2 regions of the Streptomyces sp. NPDC002886 genome follow, and region 2 is predicted to be linked to the other one. Evidence: riboswitches for the same ligand, from Rfam matches in the RefSeq annotation. Region 2 holds a riboswitch; the other holds the start of a gene.
The links. Region 2 has a riboswitch for cobalamin ahead of ACFYYB_RS03680 (ribonucleoside triphosphate reductase). Riboswitches for the same ligand answer to the same signal wherever they lie in the genome.
Positions count from the first base shown of each region.

Region 1: linked by a shared signal. The riboswitch ahead of ACFYYB_RS01510 (ABC transporter substrate-binding protein) and the one ahead of ACFYYB_RS03680 (ribonucleoside triphosphate reductase) in region 2 are both predicted to bind cobalamin.

Region 1 is NZ_JBIAPV010000001.1:357,841-364,851, forward strand. It holds gene ACFYYB_RS01490 (N,N-dimethylformamidase beta subunit family domain-containing protein) at 1-1,171, shown strand, start outside; gene ACFYYB_RS01495 (VOC family protein) at 1,322-1,711, shown strand; gene ACFYYB_RS01500 (ABC transporter ATP-binding protein) at 1,756-2,592, opposite strand; gene ACFYYB_RS01505 (FecCD family ABC transporter permease) at 2,589-3,644, opposite strand; gene ACFYYB_RS01510 (ABC transporter substrate-binding protein) at 3,641-4,633, opposite strand; cobalamin riboswitch at 4,671-4,808, opposite strand; gene ACFYYB_RS01515 (helix-turn-helix transcriptional regulator) at 4,818-5,798, opposite strand; gene ACFYYB_RS01520 (hypothetical protein) at 5,955-6,413, shown strand; gene ACFYYB_RS01525 (NUDIX domain-containing protein) at 6,524-7,011, shown strand, end outside.
Region 2 is NZ_JBIAPV010000001.1:823,278-830,288, reverse strand. It holds gene ACFYYB_RS03695 (NADP-dependent isocitrate dehydrogenase) at 1-689, shown strand, start outside; gene ACFYYB_RS03690 (hypothetical protein) at 855-1,307, opposite strand; gene ACFYYB_RS03685 (glycoside hydrolase family 71 protein) at 1,795-3,426, shown strand; cobalamin riboswitch at 3,507-3,648, shown strand; gene ACFYYB_RS03680 (ribonucleoside triphosphate reductase) at 3,687-5,465, shown strand; gene ACFYYB_RS03675 (anaerobic ribonucleoside-triphosphate reductase activating protein) at 5,462-6,103, shown strand; gene ACFYYB_RS03670 (YybH family protein) at 6,113-6,496, opposite strand; gene ACFYYB_RS03665 (LysR family transcriptional regulator) at 6,605-7,011, shown strand, end outside.

The sequences.
Region 1 (7,011 bases), 470 kb from region 2:
CCACACCGTGGAGGCCGCGACCCGTACGGTCCGCACCCGGTGGGCCCGTAGCACCACCGTCGAGACCAGGGACTGGCCCGAGGGCTGCTACCTGCTGCGCCTCGACGCGCAGGGCGGCGAGGGCCAGCGGTTCGTCCCCGTCACCGTGCGGTCCGCCGCGACGGCCGGACGTACCGTCGTGGTCAACGCGGTGGCGACCTGGCAGGCGTACAACCGCTGGGGCGGCTACGGCAGTTACGACGGCCCCAGCGGCGGATACGCCTCGCGCTCGCTCGCCGTGACCTTCGACCGGCCCTACGAGTACGACGACGGCGCGGGTCTCTTCCTCGTGTACGAGGCTCCGCTGCTCGCGCTGGCCGAGCGGCTCGGCATCCCCCTGGCGTACACGACGACCACCGACGTGGCCCGGGAGAAGCGCCTGCTGGAGGGTGCCGCGGCGGTCCTCTCCCTCGGCCACGACGAGTACTGGTCACCCGAGCAGCGCGCGCACGTCACGGCGGCCCGGGACGCGGGCAGCAACATCGCGATCCTGGGCGCGAACTGCTGCTACCGCCGGATCCGGCTGGAGGCCTCCGAGCTCGGACCGGACCGTACGGTGGTCTGCTACAAGTCCTCCTACGCGCAGGACCCCGGCTTCAAGCGCGGCCACCCCGCCACCGTCGACTTCCGTTCCGCGCCGGGCGCCGACCCGGAGAGCTCGCTGCTCGGCGTGATCTACGACGGCTACCCGGTGGACGCCCCGTACGTGGTGACCAACCCGGGCCACTGGCTCTTCGAGGGCACCGGCGCGAAGGCCGGCGACAGCTACCCGCACCTGGTCGGCGTGGAGTACGACAAGGTCGACACCGGTTTCACGACTCCGCGTCCGATCGAGATCCTGGCTCACTCCCCCGTGGTCTGCGAGGGCCGCCCCAGCCACCAGGACACGGCGTACTACACGACTCCGAGCGGCGCCGCCGTCTTCGCGACGGGGACGATGCGCTGGGTGGAGGCCCTCGACGCGAAGGGCGACGGGCGCGGCGGAGCCAACCACGGCCTGGACGCGCGCTCGGGCGCCCTGACCACCCGGGTGACGGAGAACCTGCTCCGCGTCTTCGCGGCCGGCCCGGCGGGACGGACCCGTCCGGCGCGGGACAACGTGAAGGCGGTGTACGGGGGCCCGGGCGCGTGAGGCGCTCCACCGCCCCGAGCGCCGCTGCCCCCATACCCATTGGACTCATCCCGTAAGGGCTGTTTAGGATCATGTCGCGGCATCGCGTGTCGGTCACCGGCTGGGTGAGGCATGGAGGTGCCGAGATGTGCCTTTCGGAGGCATCCACTCATGACGGTTCAGCTCAACCACACGATCATCCACTCCCGTGACCACCGGGAGTCGGCCGAGTTCCTCGCGTACTTCCTCGGCCTGGAGGTCGGAGCCCCCTGGGGCCCCTTCATCCCCGTCGAGATCGCGAACGGCGTCACCCTGGACTTCGCGACCATCCCCGCCGAATCCATCACCGCACAGCACTACGCGTTCCTCGTCTCCGAGGCCGAGTTCGACGTGGCCTTCGAGAAGATCAAGCGGGCGAGGATCACCTACTTCGCCGACCCGCACGGGCTCCACCCCGGCGAGATCAACCACAACGACGGCGGCCGAGGCGTCTACTTCGAGGACCCTTCGGGCCACGGCATGGAACTGATCACCGTCCCGTACGGCGGCTTCAAGAAGTAAGACCCGTGCCCGCCCGGCCGCACCGGGCGGGCCCCGTCCAGAGGTCAGTACCCCGTTCGCCCCCCGTCCCGCGGAAGGTAGACGATGTGCGGCGCACCCGTCGTCGGGTGGGCGGCGACGTGGGTGCGGACCCCGTAGACCTCGGCCAGCAGGGGTTCCGTCAGTACCTCCGCCGGGGTGCCGGAGGCCGCCACGCGTCCGCCCTCCAGGACGTACAGGCGGTCGCAGTACAGGGCCGCCAGGTTGAGGTCGTGCAGGACCAGCAGGGCGGTGGCCGGCAGGGCACGGACCAGCCCGAGGATCTCCAGCTGGTAGCGGATGTCCAGGTGGTTGGTCGGTTCGTCCAGCGCGAGCAGCCCGGGATCCTGCACGAGGGCGCGGGCCACCAGGGCGCGCTGGCGCTCGCCGCCCGAGAGCTCGTCGAAGCGGCGGCCCGCGAGGGCGGCCGCGCCGACGGTCTCCAGGGCCCGTGCCACGCGGCGCACGTCGTCGGGTCCGTCCTGCTCCCAGAAGCGCTTGTGCGGGCTGCGCCCCATGGCCACCACCTCGCGCACGGTCAGCCCGAAGGTGCCGGCCGCGTCCTGGGGCACCACCGCCACCCGCCGGGCGCGGTCCCTGACGCCCAGCGAGGCCGCGTCCACGCCGTCGAGCAGCACGCGTCCGCCGGTCGGGCGCAGCGCGCCGTAGACGCAGCGCAGCAGGGTGGTCTTGCCGCTGCCGTTGGGGCCGACGATTCCGACCGTCTCGCCGGGGCGGGCGGTGAGGTCGATCCCGTGCAGCAGCGGCTGCCCGTCGATCTCGTACCGGACGCCTTCGACGGCGAGTCCCGCCGCCTCGGCCGCTGCCCGCGCCACCGGACCGGTCGGCCGTCGCGCCCTCATCCCACGACCCCTTCTGTACGGGTGGACCTGCGCAGCATCCACAGGAAGAACGGCCCGCCGACGAGCGCCGTGACCACGCCCACCGGGATCTCCTCCGGCGCGGCGGCGGTACGGGCGATCAGGTCGGCCAGGGTCAGGAACACCGCCCCGCCCAGCGCGGCCACGGGCAGCAACGCCCGGTGCCCGGCTCCGACGACCATCCGCGCGGCGTGCGGGATCATCAGCCCCACGAATCCGATCGCCCCGCTGTAGGCCACCAGTACGCCGATGACGAGCGAGGTGAGGACGAACACGGCGGCCCGGAACCGGCCGGTGTCCAGGCCGAGCGTCTGCGCGCCCTCCTCCCCCGCGAGCAGCAGGTCCAGCGGCCGGGCCAGGGCGATGAGCGACCCGGTGCCCAGGAGCAGGGCCCCGGCGGGCAGGGCCAGTTCGCTCCAGCGTGCCCCGCCGAGCCCGCCGAGGGTCCAGAACAGCACGCTGCGCACCTGATCGGGCTGCGCGGACAGCACGAGGACCAGGCTGGTCAGCGCGGATAGCACGTACTGGACGGCGACTCCGGCGAGGATCAGCCGGCCGGTGGTCATGGCACCGCCGCGCCGGGCCATCGCGTAGACGGCGACGAGTGCGCCCATCGACCCGGCGAACGCGGCGAGCGGGAGGGCGGCGGTGCCCGCGAAGCCGAGGAATCCGGCCCCGAAGACGATCACCAGCACCGCTCCGGTGGAAGCCCCGGAGGAGGCCCCGAGCAGGAACGGGTCGGCGAGCGGGTTGCGGACGAGAGCCTGGAGCACGGTTCCCGCGACGGCCAGTCCCGCGCCGACGACGGCCCCGAGCAGGACGCGCGGCATGCGCACGTCCCACACGATCGCCCCGAAGGCGCCCCCTCCGGCCCGGGGCCCCGGCCCCGCGAGCACGAGGTCGAGCACCTCGCCCGGGGGGATCCGTACCGGCCCCAGGACCAGCCCCGCCAGGGCCGACGCGGCCAGGGCGGCGGCCAGCAGGGCCAGTACGACCGGGGTACGGGTGAACGCTCGGGCGGCCCGGAGCCTCACGCGGCGTCGGGGTGGAGCTGGCCGCCCAGCGATTCGACGGCGTCCGCGACGCGTACGCCGAGCACGGCGGAGGACAGCGGCAGCACGACGAACCGCTGGTTCCTGATCGCGGGGACCTGGGCCAGTGCCGGGTCCTTGAGCAGGCGCTGCTTCTTGGCTTCGACGGTGGTGCCGCCGTAGTCGTAGATGAGGACGACCTCGGGCTTGCGCTCGATGACCTTCTCCCAGGACACGTCGCCGAAGGTGTCCTGGAGGTCGGCGAATACGTTCGTGCCGCCCGCGAGCGAGATGATCTCGTTGCCGATGCCGTTGCCTCCGGAGGTGAAGGCGGAGGCCTCGCCCGAGTCGTAGACGAAGACGGCGGGCCTGTCCTTGTCCTTCAGGCGTGCGGTGACGGCGTCGATGCGGCGCTGTTCGTCGGCGATGAGCCGCTCGCCGCGCTCGGGGACGCCGAAGGTACGTGCCACCTCGGTGATTTCGGTCTTGAGCTGGTCGAGGCCGACCTTGCCCTCGGTGCAGTACTCCACGCTGAGGCGGGAGTTGACACCGGACTTCGCGAGTCCCTCCCGGTCGCGGCCCTGCGCCTTGTCGAAGGCGCTGGAGTAACCCCCGTACACGAAATCGGGGTTGGCGCCGAGGAGGACCTCCCGGGAGGGGTACTCCTTCGCCAGCACCTTGATCTTGTCGTACGCGGACCGGTAGGCGGGCAGTACGGCGTCGTCCAGGTAGGCCGTCCCGACCGTCTTCCCCTCCAGCCCGAGGGCCAGCAGGATCTCGGTGGCGTGCTGGTTCATGGCGACCGCACGCCGCGGCGGTGCCTGATAGGTGCTGGTGACACCGCAGTTGGTGACCGAGTACGGGAAGCCGGGCGCGGCGCCCGCCGCGGCCTTCGCGTCCTGCGCCACGGGTGATCCCCCGCAGGCGGCCAGCGGTATCAGGAGGGGTACGGGCAAGAGCGCGCGCAGCAGCGCACGGGGGTACGAAGACATGGTGGAGCCTCTCCCGGGGATCCGCGTCCCCTGGTCGAACCGAAAGAGGCGGTGCGTCAGTGTCTGACTCCCGGGGCCCCGCGCGGGGGCGTCCGGTCACAGTGGCGGGACCGCACCGGATTCGCACCGGTTTCCTGTCCTGCACCGCCTGGATAACGTGGCCCAGTGTGCCAGAAGGGCGACGTCAGCGTTCCGCCCGCACCGCGCCGGCCACCCGGGAGGCGAGGGCGCGCAGCGCCTCGTCGGAGGGGGATCCGGGCTCGGCCGTGTAGAGGTAGAGGGTCTGGTCGGGATCGTCCGGGAAGGTCAGGGACTCGTATTCCAGGGCCAGTTCACCGACGTCGGGGTGCCGGAACCTTTTGGTGCCGTGGGTGTGCTCGAGCACGTCGTGACCGGCCCACCAGCGCCGGAAGTCCCGGTCGAGCGAACTCAGTTCCTCGACGAGCGGGCCCAGATCCGGATCGTACGGGTGCCTGCCGGCGTAGAACCGCAGCGCGGCCACGACTCCGCGCGCGGCGCCCTCCCAGTCGGCGAAGAGCTCGCGGGCGGCGGGGTCGCGGAAGAGGAACCGCGCCAGGTTGCGGCCGCGCCGATCCGGCGCACCCGACTCCGGGGTAGGCGACCCGGGGGCGCCCGACCCCGGGGTACCCGACGCCGGCGCACCCGACCCCGGCGCGCCGAAGTCGGCGTACAGGGCCTCGGCGAGCCGGTTCGCGGCCAGGACTTCGAGCCTGCGCCCCATGATCATCGCCGGGGTGCCGTCCTCCAGGGCGTCCAGGACCCGGTACAGGCCCGCCCGCACCCGCTGCGGGCCGTCGGCCTCCGCGCGGCCGGGGGCGTCGGCGGCGCGACCGGGCCCGGTGGCCCGCTGGGGCCGGGCCAGCTCGAAGAGGTGGGACCGCTCGGTGGCGTCGAGCCGCAGCGCACGGGCCACCGCGTCGAGGACCTCGGCGGAGACGTGCTGGGTACGGCCCTGCTCCAGCCGGGTGTAGTAGTCGACGCTGACCCCCGCGAGCTGCGCGACCTCCTCGCGCCGCAGCCCGGGCACGCGCCGCCTTCCCGGGTGGGCGGCGGCCCCCACCTCCTCGGGGCCGATCCGGGCGCGCCGGGAACGCAGGAATTCCCGCAGGTCGGAACGGGGATCGGGCCCGGCGGTGGCGGTCATTCCCCCAGGCTAGGCGTTCTCCCCGGGTTCCTCCGGCACCTTCGCACCGGGCCGGCCGGCCGCGCACCGGGCCGGCGGCGGCGCGGCGCGTCACAGCCCGGTCACAGCGGCCCCCGCGGGGCCCCACCGGGCCCCGCCCCGGGCGACGATGACCCGATGCGCAGACACCACGTGATCACCGCCCTCACCGGCGCCGCACTCCTCGTCCTCGCCGGGTGCGGCGACTCGGACGCCCCGGCCCCCGGCACGTCCTCCGGCCCGGCCCCGGCATCGACCGTGCCGAGCGCCGATCCGAGCGCCGGACGGCCCAGCGCCGATCCCAGCGCGGCCCGCCCCGACAGCGGTCTCCCTCCGAGCCCCGCACCCGCGCAGCGCGCCGCCTACCTGGCCGCGCTGAACACGATCGCCCCCGAGATCGTCAACGGCAAGGACGACAAGGCCGTTTCGCGCGGCCTCGACCAGTGCCAGTCGATGAAGGGCGAGAAGGACCCGGCCAAGCGCGTGGCCGGTGCCAACCAGCGCTTCATCGGCCCCCATCACCCCGACGGCTTCGGCCCCGTCAAGTCCGCCCTGATCGTCGCGGCCGTCCAGGCCAACCTCTGCCCGACGTACTGAGCCCCGCCGGGGGCGCGCACTCCGAGCCGGGGCATGCCGAGGAACCGAAGGGTCCGGGCATGTCCCGGTGCCGTCCCGGTGTCAGACCCCCGCCCTATGGTGCCGAGGTGATGATTCCTGATGCGTTCGACCGCCGGGTCGCAGAGGCCGCGGCCGCCGATGTCCGGCTGGCGAGGATCCACCTCGACGGCGCCGGCCAGTGGTTGACCACCGACGGCCTGGGGTCCACGGCGCCGCTCGCCGCGGAGGTGTGGGTCTTCGACGAGGATCTCGCCCGGGTGCTCCTGGTTCATCACCGATGGCGTGGCTGGGTTCCGCCGGGCGGGAGCGTCGAGCCGGGTGAAACCCCCCGCGAGGGAGCACGTCGCGAACTCTTCGAGGAGACCGGCATCGCGGTGGATCTGCTGCCCGAACCCGCGGCGGCGACGGTGCGTTCCTACCGCGCGGAGTGGGCGCCGACCCTCGGGCTGTCGTTCGTCGCGATCGCGAGTGCGGCGACCCCCTTGGTGGCGGAGAGCGGACAGCCTGCGGCCTGGACGCCCCTCGACGAGGACTGGGCCGGCTACTTCCCCCAGGACGCGTCGTATGTCCGCCGGCA
Region 2 (7,011 bases):
GTCTGACCATCAAGATCCTGTCCCCGGTCGAGGCCACCGCCTACTCCCTGGAGCGGATCCGCCGCGGCGAGGACACCATCTCGGTGACCGGCAACGTGCTGCGCGACTACCTGACCGACCTGTTCCCCATCCTGGAGCTGGGCACCAGCGCCAAGATGCTGTCGGTCGTCCCGCTGATGAACGGCGGCGGCCTCTTCGAGACCGGCGCCGGCGGCTCCGCCCCGAAGCACGTCCAGCAGCTCGTCAAGGAGAACTACCTGCGCTGGGACTCCCTCGGTGAGTTCCTCGCGCTGGCCGTCTCCTTCGAGCACCTCGCCACCACCACCGGCAACGCCCGCGCCCAGGTGCTGGCCGACACCCTGGACCGGGCGACCGGCACCTTCCTCAACGAGGACAAGTCGCCGAGCCGCAAGCTGGGCGGCATCGACAACCGCGGCAGCCACTTCTACCTCGCCCTGTACTGGGCGCAGGAGCTGTCGCGCCAGACCGATGACCCGAAGCTGGCCGCCGCCTTCGACCCGCTGGCCAAGACGCTGGCCGAGTCCGAGGAGAAGATCGTCGGCGAGCTCATCGCCGTGCAGGGCGCTCCGGCGGAGATCGGCGGCTACTACCAGCCCGACGCCGCCAAGGCCTCGGCGATCATGCGGCCGTCCGCGACGCTGAACGAGGCGCTCGCGCTCCTCGGCTGAGGTTCATCGGGACCGGGGTTCATCGGGACCGTGGTTCATCGGGACCGTGGTTCATCGGACCGAGATCCATCGGGACCGAGACTCATCGGGACTGAGGTCCATCGCTTCCACGGGTCCGCCCCGGTCGGCAATCGCCGACCGGGGCGGACCCGTTTCCGCACCCGCTCAGAGTCGGTGCACCTGATCCGGCGAGAAGGCCAGCGGGTCGCGCCCGGCGGCCAGGATCCGCAGCCCGGGGGCCACGGCGAGCAGCTCGCGCAGCCAGTCCAGGGTCTCGGACGCGAGGTGCTCGCAGCCGTCGAGTACGAGCAGCATGTCGCGCTCCGCCAGCCACGACGCCGCGTTCGACGTCCCGCACGGCAGGAACGGCATGCCCGGCAGGCTGCCCAGCGCCGCGGTCAGGTCGCGGATCCCGAACCGGTGGTCCATGGACACGACGGCCACTCCGTCGTAGAAATTGGACGAGAGCCGTTGCCCGATCTCCCGGACCAATTGGCTCCGGGGCTCACGGAACCGACCGGTGACGGTCAGCACCTTGCCCCGCCGCACGGCGGTGAATAGACGGGACAGCTCCGCGGAGGTCGCCGGGAAAGTGCCGGCTCCTCTGGAATCCCTCATCGACACGATGCCCCCCTGCATGCGTGACCTGCGGCAAGAGGGTTGTTTCAAGCCGCATGAAGACGATTATGCGCCACTTTTCAGGAAAGGCCAGTGGAATTCCCTATTCCGCTGAAAGGACCGTGGCGTCCGATGATCGCCGTAGTTGTACAGGTCACATCGCTTTGTCCACCCCGCGCGAAGAGGCGCGACACTCCGTCGTTCGCGGCCGTTTCCGCCAACGGTTGTCCGGGGGCCCGGAATCCGCTGTACTGCTCCGGTGCGGCCCGATGTCCGGGCGCGGCGCGGGAATGCTCTGGGGAGGGCCAGGATGAGTGCGGACCGGCGTCGGGCAGGGCGGGGCGCGAGACCCACGTCGCACCGGCGCCGTGCGGGCTTGCGGGGCCGTGCGGGCGTGCGCGGACGTGCGGGCGTGCGGGGCCGTACGGGCGTGCGCGGACGTGCGGGCTTCCGGAGCCGCCCGGGCTTCCGCAGCCGAAGGCCCGTAATGAGCCTCTTCCTGACCGCCTTCCTCCTCGTGGGCGTCTGCGCCGCGACGGGCCTCGCCTGGGACACCCGCACCGTCGCCGGCGCGCAGGGCCGTCCGGGAGCCGTCCCGGGCGCCACGCTGCCCGCGGTCCCCGGCGACGGCCCCGCGCCCACGGCCACCGGCCCCGCCGTCACCGGCGCCCCGGGCACCACCGTCCCGCAGAGCCCGCCCGCGCCGTCCCCGGAGCCCGAGGACCCGGAGTCCGGCGGGGGCGACGGAGCCCGCCCGTCCGGGCCGCTTCCCTTCGACATGCCGCAGCCGGCCACCCTGCGCTCCGGCGCCGCCGGCAAGAAGCTGGTCTTCGCCCACTACTTCACCCCGTACCCGCTCTCCCTCGACAACGCGAGCGCCGACGCCGACTACTACACCCGCAACTACCTGAAGCCGGACGGCGAGAACGGCAAGCACGAGCGCTACGGGGGCCTGCTGCGCGACCGGCCGCTGCCCGTCCGGCCCAAGGCCGGGAACTGGGAGCTCGCCAACCTCCAGCAGGAGGTTCGTACGGCCCGCGCCGCAGGCCTCGACGGGTTCACCCTCGACCTGCTCTCCCTGGCGGGGAAGAACCGGGAGCGCTGCGCGCTCCTGATGGAGGCCGCCCGCTCGGTGGACCCGTCCTTCAAGGTCATGCTGATGCCGGACATGACCTCCCTGGGCACCGACGACCCGGCCGTGCTCGCCGACCTGCTCGCGGACCTCGGCAAGGCCCCGGCGGCCCACCGGCTTCCCGACGGCCGGCTGGTCGTCTCGCCGTTCAAGGCCGAGGAGAAGAGCGCCGCCTGGTGGACCCGGGTCATGGACGTCCTGAAGTCCCGGCACGGCATCCGCACCGCCTTCGTCCCGCTCTTCCTCGACTTCGGCTCGCACAGCGGTGAGTTCGAGTCCATCAGCTACGGATTCTCCGAGTGGGGCAGCCGCAGTTACGTCGGTCAGGAGGGCTCCACGCGCGACGTCCGGCGCGCCCACGCCGCGGGCAAGATCTGGATGCAGCCCGTATCGGTCCAGGACGCCCGGCCCAACCAGGGCATCTACGACGAGGCCGGCAACACCGCGACCCTGCGGGCCACATGGAACCGCGCCATCGAGGACGGGGCCGACTGGGTCCAGCTCACCACCTGGAACGACTACAGCGAGGGCAGCCAGTTCGCGCCCTCCCTGCACAACGGCCATGCCTACCTGGACCTTTCCTCGTACTACCTCACCCGGTTCAAGACGGGTGGCTGGCCGAAGATCGTCCGCGACACGCTGTACCTGAGCTCGCGCACCCAGTTCGCCGCCGCCGACCCGAGCGGCGGCCAGTCCCTGGTGATGTCGCTGCGGGGCGGCAGCGCCGCGGCCCGGGACACGGTGGAGGTGCTGAGCTTCCTGACCGCGCCCGCGAGCATCCGTACGGCCGTGGGAGCGGCCGGGGACGCGCACGCCGCTCCGGCCGGTGTCCACTCCGAGCTGCTGCCCCTGGGCACGGGCACGGGCTCGGCGGCCGTGGTGCGCGACGGCAGGACCGGGGCCCGGGTGGAGCTGCCCTACCGGGTGGACCGCACGGTGGAGGTCCAGGACCTCCAGTACTACGCGGTCACCAGCGGCCGGAGCTGAGCCCGCAGGGCCCGAAGTCCCTTACTCCGGGACCTTCGTCACCCCATATGTAGTGGTGGCGATCTGCCATCACATCTATATGTAGTGTTGGCTCTGCCGGTTCGGCGGGGTCTCTCCCCGGCCGAGGCAACAGGGAACCCGGTGGGAATCCGGGACTGCCCCGCAACGGTGAGTCCGCCACGGCGGACGAGTCCGACCCCTGCCGGCATGGGCTTCGAAGCCCGCCATTCTTCCGTGCCGAGCCTCGTGGGAGGGCTGCCGTGACTGCTGTCGTCGACGCCGTAGAGACCGTGACCGAATACCTGGACCGCCGGGACTGGCGGGTGAACGCCAACGCCAACCAGGGCTATTCGCTCGGCGGCCTCATCCTCAACGCCGCCGGCAAGGTCACGGCGAACTACTGGCTGGAACAGGTCTATCCCGCCGCCGTGGCCCGCGCGCACCGCGAGGGCGACCTCCACATCCACGACCTGGACATGCTCTCCGGCTACTGCGCCGGCTGGTCCCTGCGCACCCTGCTGACCGAGGGCTTCAACGGGGTCCCCGGACAGATCGACTCCGCCCCGCCCCGGCACCTGTCCTCGGCCGTGGGCCAGATCGTGAACTTCCTCGGCACCCTGCAGAACGAATGGGCGGGCGCCCAGGCCTTCTCCTCCTTCGACACCTGCCTCGCGCCCTACGTCCGCCTCGACGCGATGACGTACGACCAGGTCAGGCAGTGCGTCCAGGAGCTGGTGCACAACCTCAACGTGCCCTCGCGCTGGGGCACCCAGACCCCCTTCACCAACCTCACCTTCGACTGGACCTGCCCCGAGGACCTGCGCGGGCAGGTCCCGGTGGTCGCGGGGGAGGAGACCGGCTTCACCTACGGCGAGCTCCAGGCCGAGATGGACATGATCAACCGGGCGTTCATCGAGGTGATGACGGAAGGGGACGCCACCGGGCGGGTGTTCACCTTCCCCATCCCGACCTACAACATCACCCGGGACTTCCCCTGGGAGAGCGAGAACGCCGAGCGGCTCTTCACGATGACCGCCAAGTACGGGCTCCCGTACTTCCAGAACTTCATCAACTCCGAGCTCGAACCGCACATGATCCGCTCCATGTGCTGCCGGCTCCAGCTCGACCTGACCGAGCTGCTCAAGCGCGGCAACGGCCTCTTCGGCAGCGCCGAACAGACCGGCTCGCTCGGCGTGGTCACCCTCAACTGCGCCCGGCTCGGGCACCTTTACGCGGGCGACGAGGCGGGCCTGCTGGTCGAGGTGGACCGGCTGTGCGAGCTCGCCAAGGACAGCCTCGAACTCAAGCGGATCACCGTCCAGGACCTGATCGACGGCGGCCTCTTCCCCTACACCAAGCGGTACTTGGGCACCCTGCGCAACCACTTCTCCACCATCGGGGTCAACGGGATCAACGAGATGGTGCGCAACTTCAGCGGGGACGCGTACGACATCACCGCGCCCGAGGGCCACGCCCGCGCCGTCCGCCTCCTGGACCGGGTCCGGGCCCGGATGGTCGACTTCCAGGAGAGCACCGGACACCTCTACAACCTGGAGGCCACCCCCGCCGAGGGGACGACCTACCGCTTCGCGAAGGAGGACCGGGCCCGCTTCCCCGGCATCCTCCAGGCCGGCACCGACGCCAACCCGTACTACACCAACTCCTCGCAGCTGCCCGTCGGCTGGACCGACGACCCCTTCGAGGCGCTGGAGCGCCAGGACGAGCTGCAGGGCAAGTACACGGGCGGCACCGTCCTGCACCTGTACACCCCCGAACGGATCCCGACGGCCGAGGCCTGCCGCAAGCTGGTCCGGCGCTCGCTGGAGACCTTCCGGCTCCCGTACCTGACGGTGACCCCGACCTTCTCCATCTGCGCCGACCACGGCTACCTGGCGGGGGAGCAGCCCCACTGCCCCACCTGCGGGGCGGTGTGCGAGGTCTGGACCCGGGTCATGGGCTACCACCGCCCGGTGTCCTCCTTCAACATCGGCAAGAAGGGCGAACACGCCGAGCGCGTCCACTTCAAGGCGGCCGTGTGAGCCCCGCGGCGCCCGCCGCGTCCGCCGCGCGGCCGGACGAGGTCATCCGCATCGGCGGCTGGTCCCGGCTCTCCACCTGCGACTGGCCCGGCCGCCTGGTCAGCACCGTCTTCTGCCAGGGCTGCCCCTGGCGCTGCGGCTACTGCCACAACCCCGGCCTGCTGCCCGCCCGCACCCCCGCCGCCGTCTCCTGGGGCGAGGTGCTCGGCCACCTGGCCCGCCGGACGGGGCTGCTCGACGGGATCGTGTTCTCGGGCGGGGAACCGCTCCTCCAGCGCGGCCTGCCCCGGGCCGTACGGGAGGCCCGTGCGCTCGGCCTGGAGGTCGGGCTCCACACCGGTGGAGCCTTCCCCCGGCGCCTCGCCCGGCTGCTGGACGCGGGCCTGCTGGACTGGGTCGGCTTCGACGTCAAGGCCCCGCCCGGCCGCTACGAACGGGTCACCGGCATCGGCCACGCGGCCGCCTCTGCGGAGCGGAGCCTGCGGCTGCTGCTCGCCTCGGGGGTTCCCCACCAGCTCCGCACCACGGTGGACCCGGCCCTGCTGGACCCGCCCGCCGTGGCCGACCTGGACGCCTGGCTCGCGGAACTGGGCGCGGGGCCCACGCTCCGCCAGACCGTCCGCCCGCCGGCGGCCTGACGCACCGCCCTACGCGGCTGCGCCGGGCGCCGAGGCGAACTCCGGCTGGTCCAGCAGCCGCAGCCAACTGCCGTCGGGCTGGCGGCGTACGACCTGGGCACGTGCCCCGGTGCCGTCGCTCGGCGGGGTGGAGGTGAGGGCGATGCCGTCGCTCACCAGCGTCGGCAGCGGGGGCTCCGGCTCGAACTGCGGCCGGCTCACCAGCACCTGCTCCCACAGGGCGCGGATGGCCTCCCGGCCCACCGTCAGCTCGCCGGGCGGGAAGGCCATCACGGCGTTCTCCTCGTAGAGCGCGGCGACCCCGGCAGCGTCACCGGCGTTGGACCGTTCGACGAACAGGCGGGTGATGTCCTCGGGGTGCAGGGCCTTCTCGTACGACGCGTAGTCCGACATCGCTGCCTCCTGTGCTGGAACCGGGGTGTGTGCTCTGTGTTCCAAGCCTGACGTCCGCCGGATCAGAAGTCCAACAGCTGGTTTTGATGGAAGCTAGAATCCCCAGTCATGGAACTGAGGCAGCTCGAATACTTCGTCGCGGTGGCCGAGGAACAGAACTTCACCCGCGCGGCCGAACGCGTCCACATCAGCCAGTCCGGGGTCAGCGCACAGATCCGCCGCCTCGAAGAGGAACTGGGCGCCGAACTCTTCGACCGGTCCGCCCGCACCGTCACCCTCACCGTCGCGGGCAAGGCCGCCCTGGACCACGCCCGCGCCGCCCTGGCCGCCACCGGGTCCCTCGCCCAGGCGGTGGGGGAGGTGACCGACCTGATCCGCGGCCGCCTCACCGTCGGCATGGTCGTCGGCTGCACCGTCACCCCGCTCTTCGAGGGACTCGCCGCGTTCCACCGGGCCCACCCCGGGGTGGAGATCGCCCTGCTGGAGGACAACTCCGAGCCGCTGGTGCAGGCGGT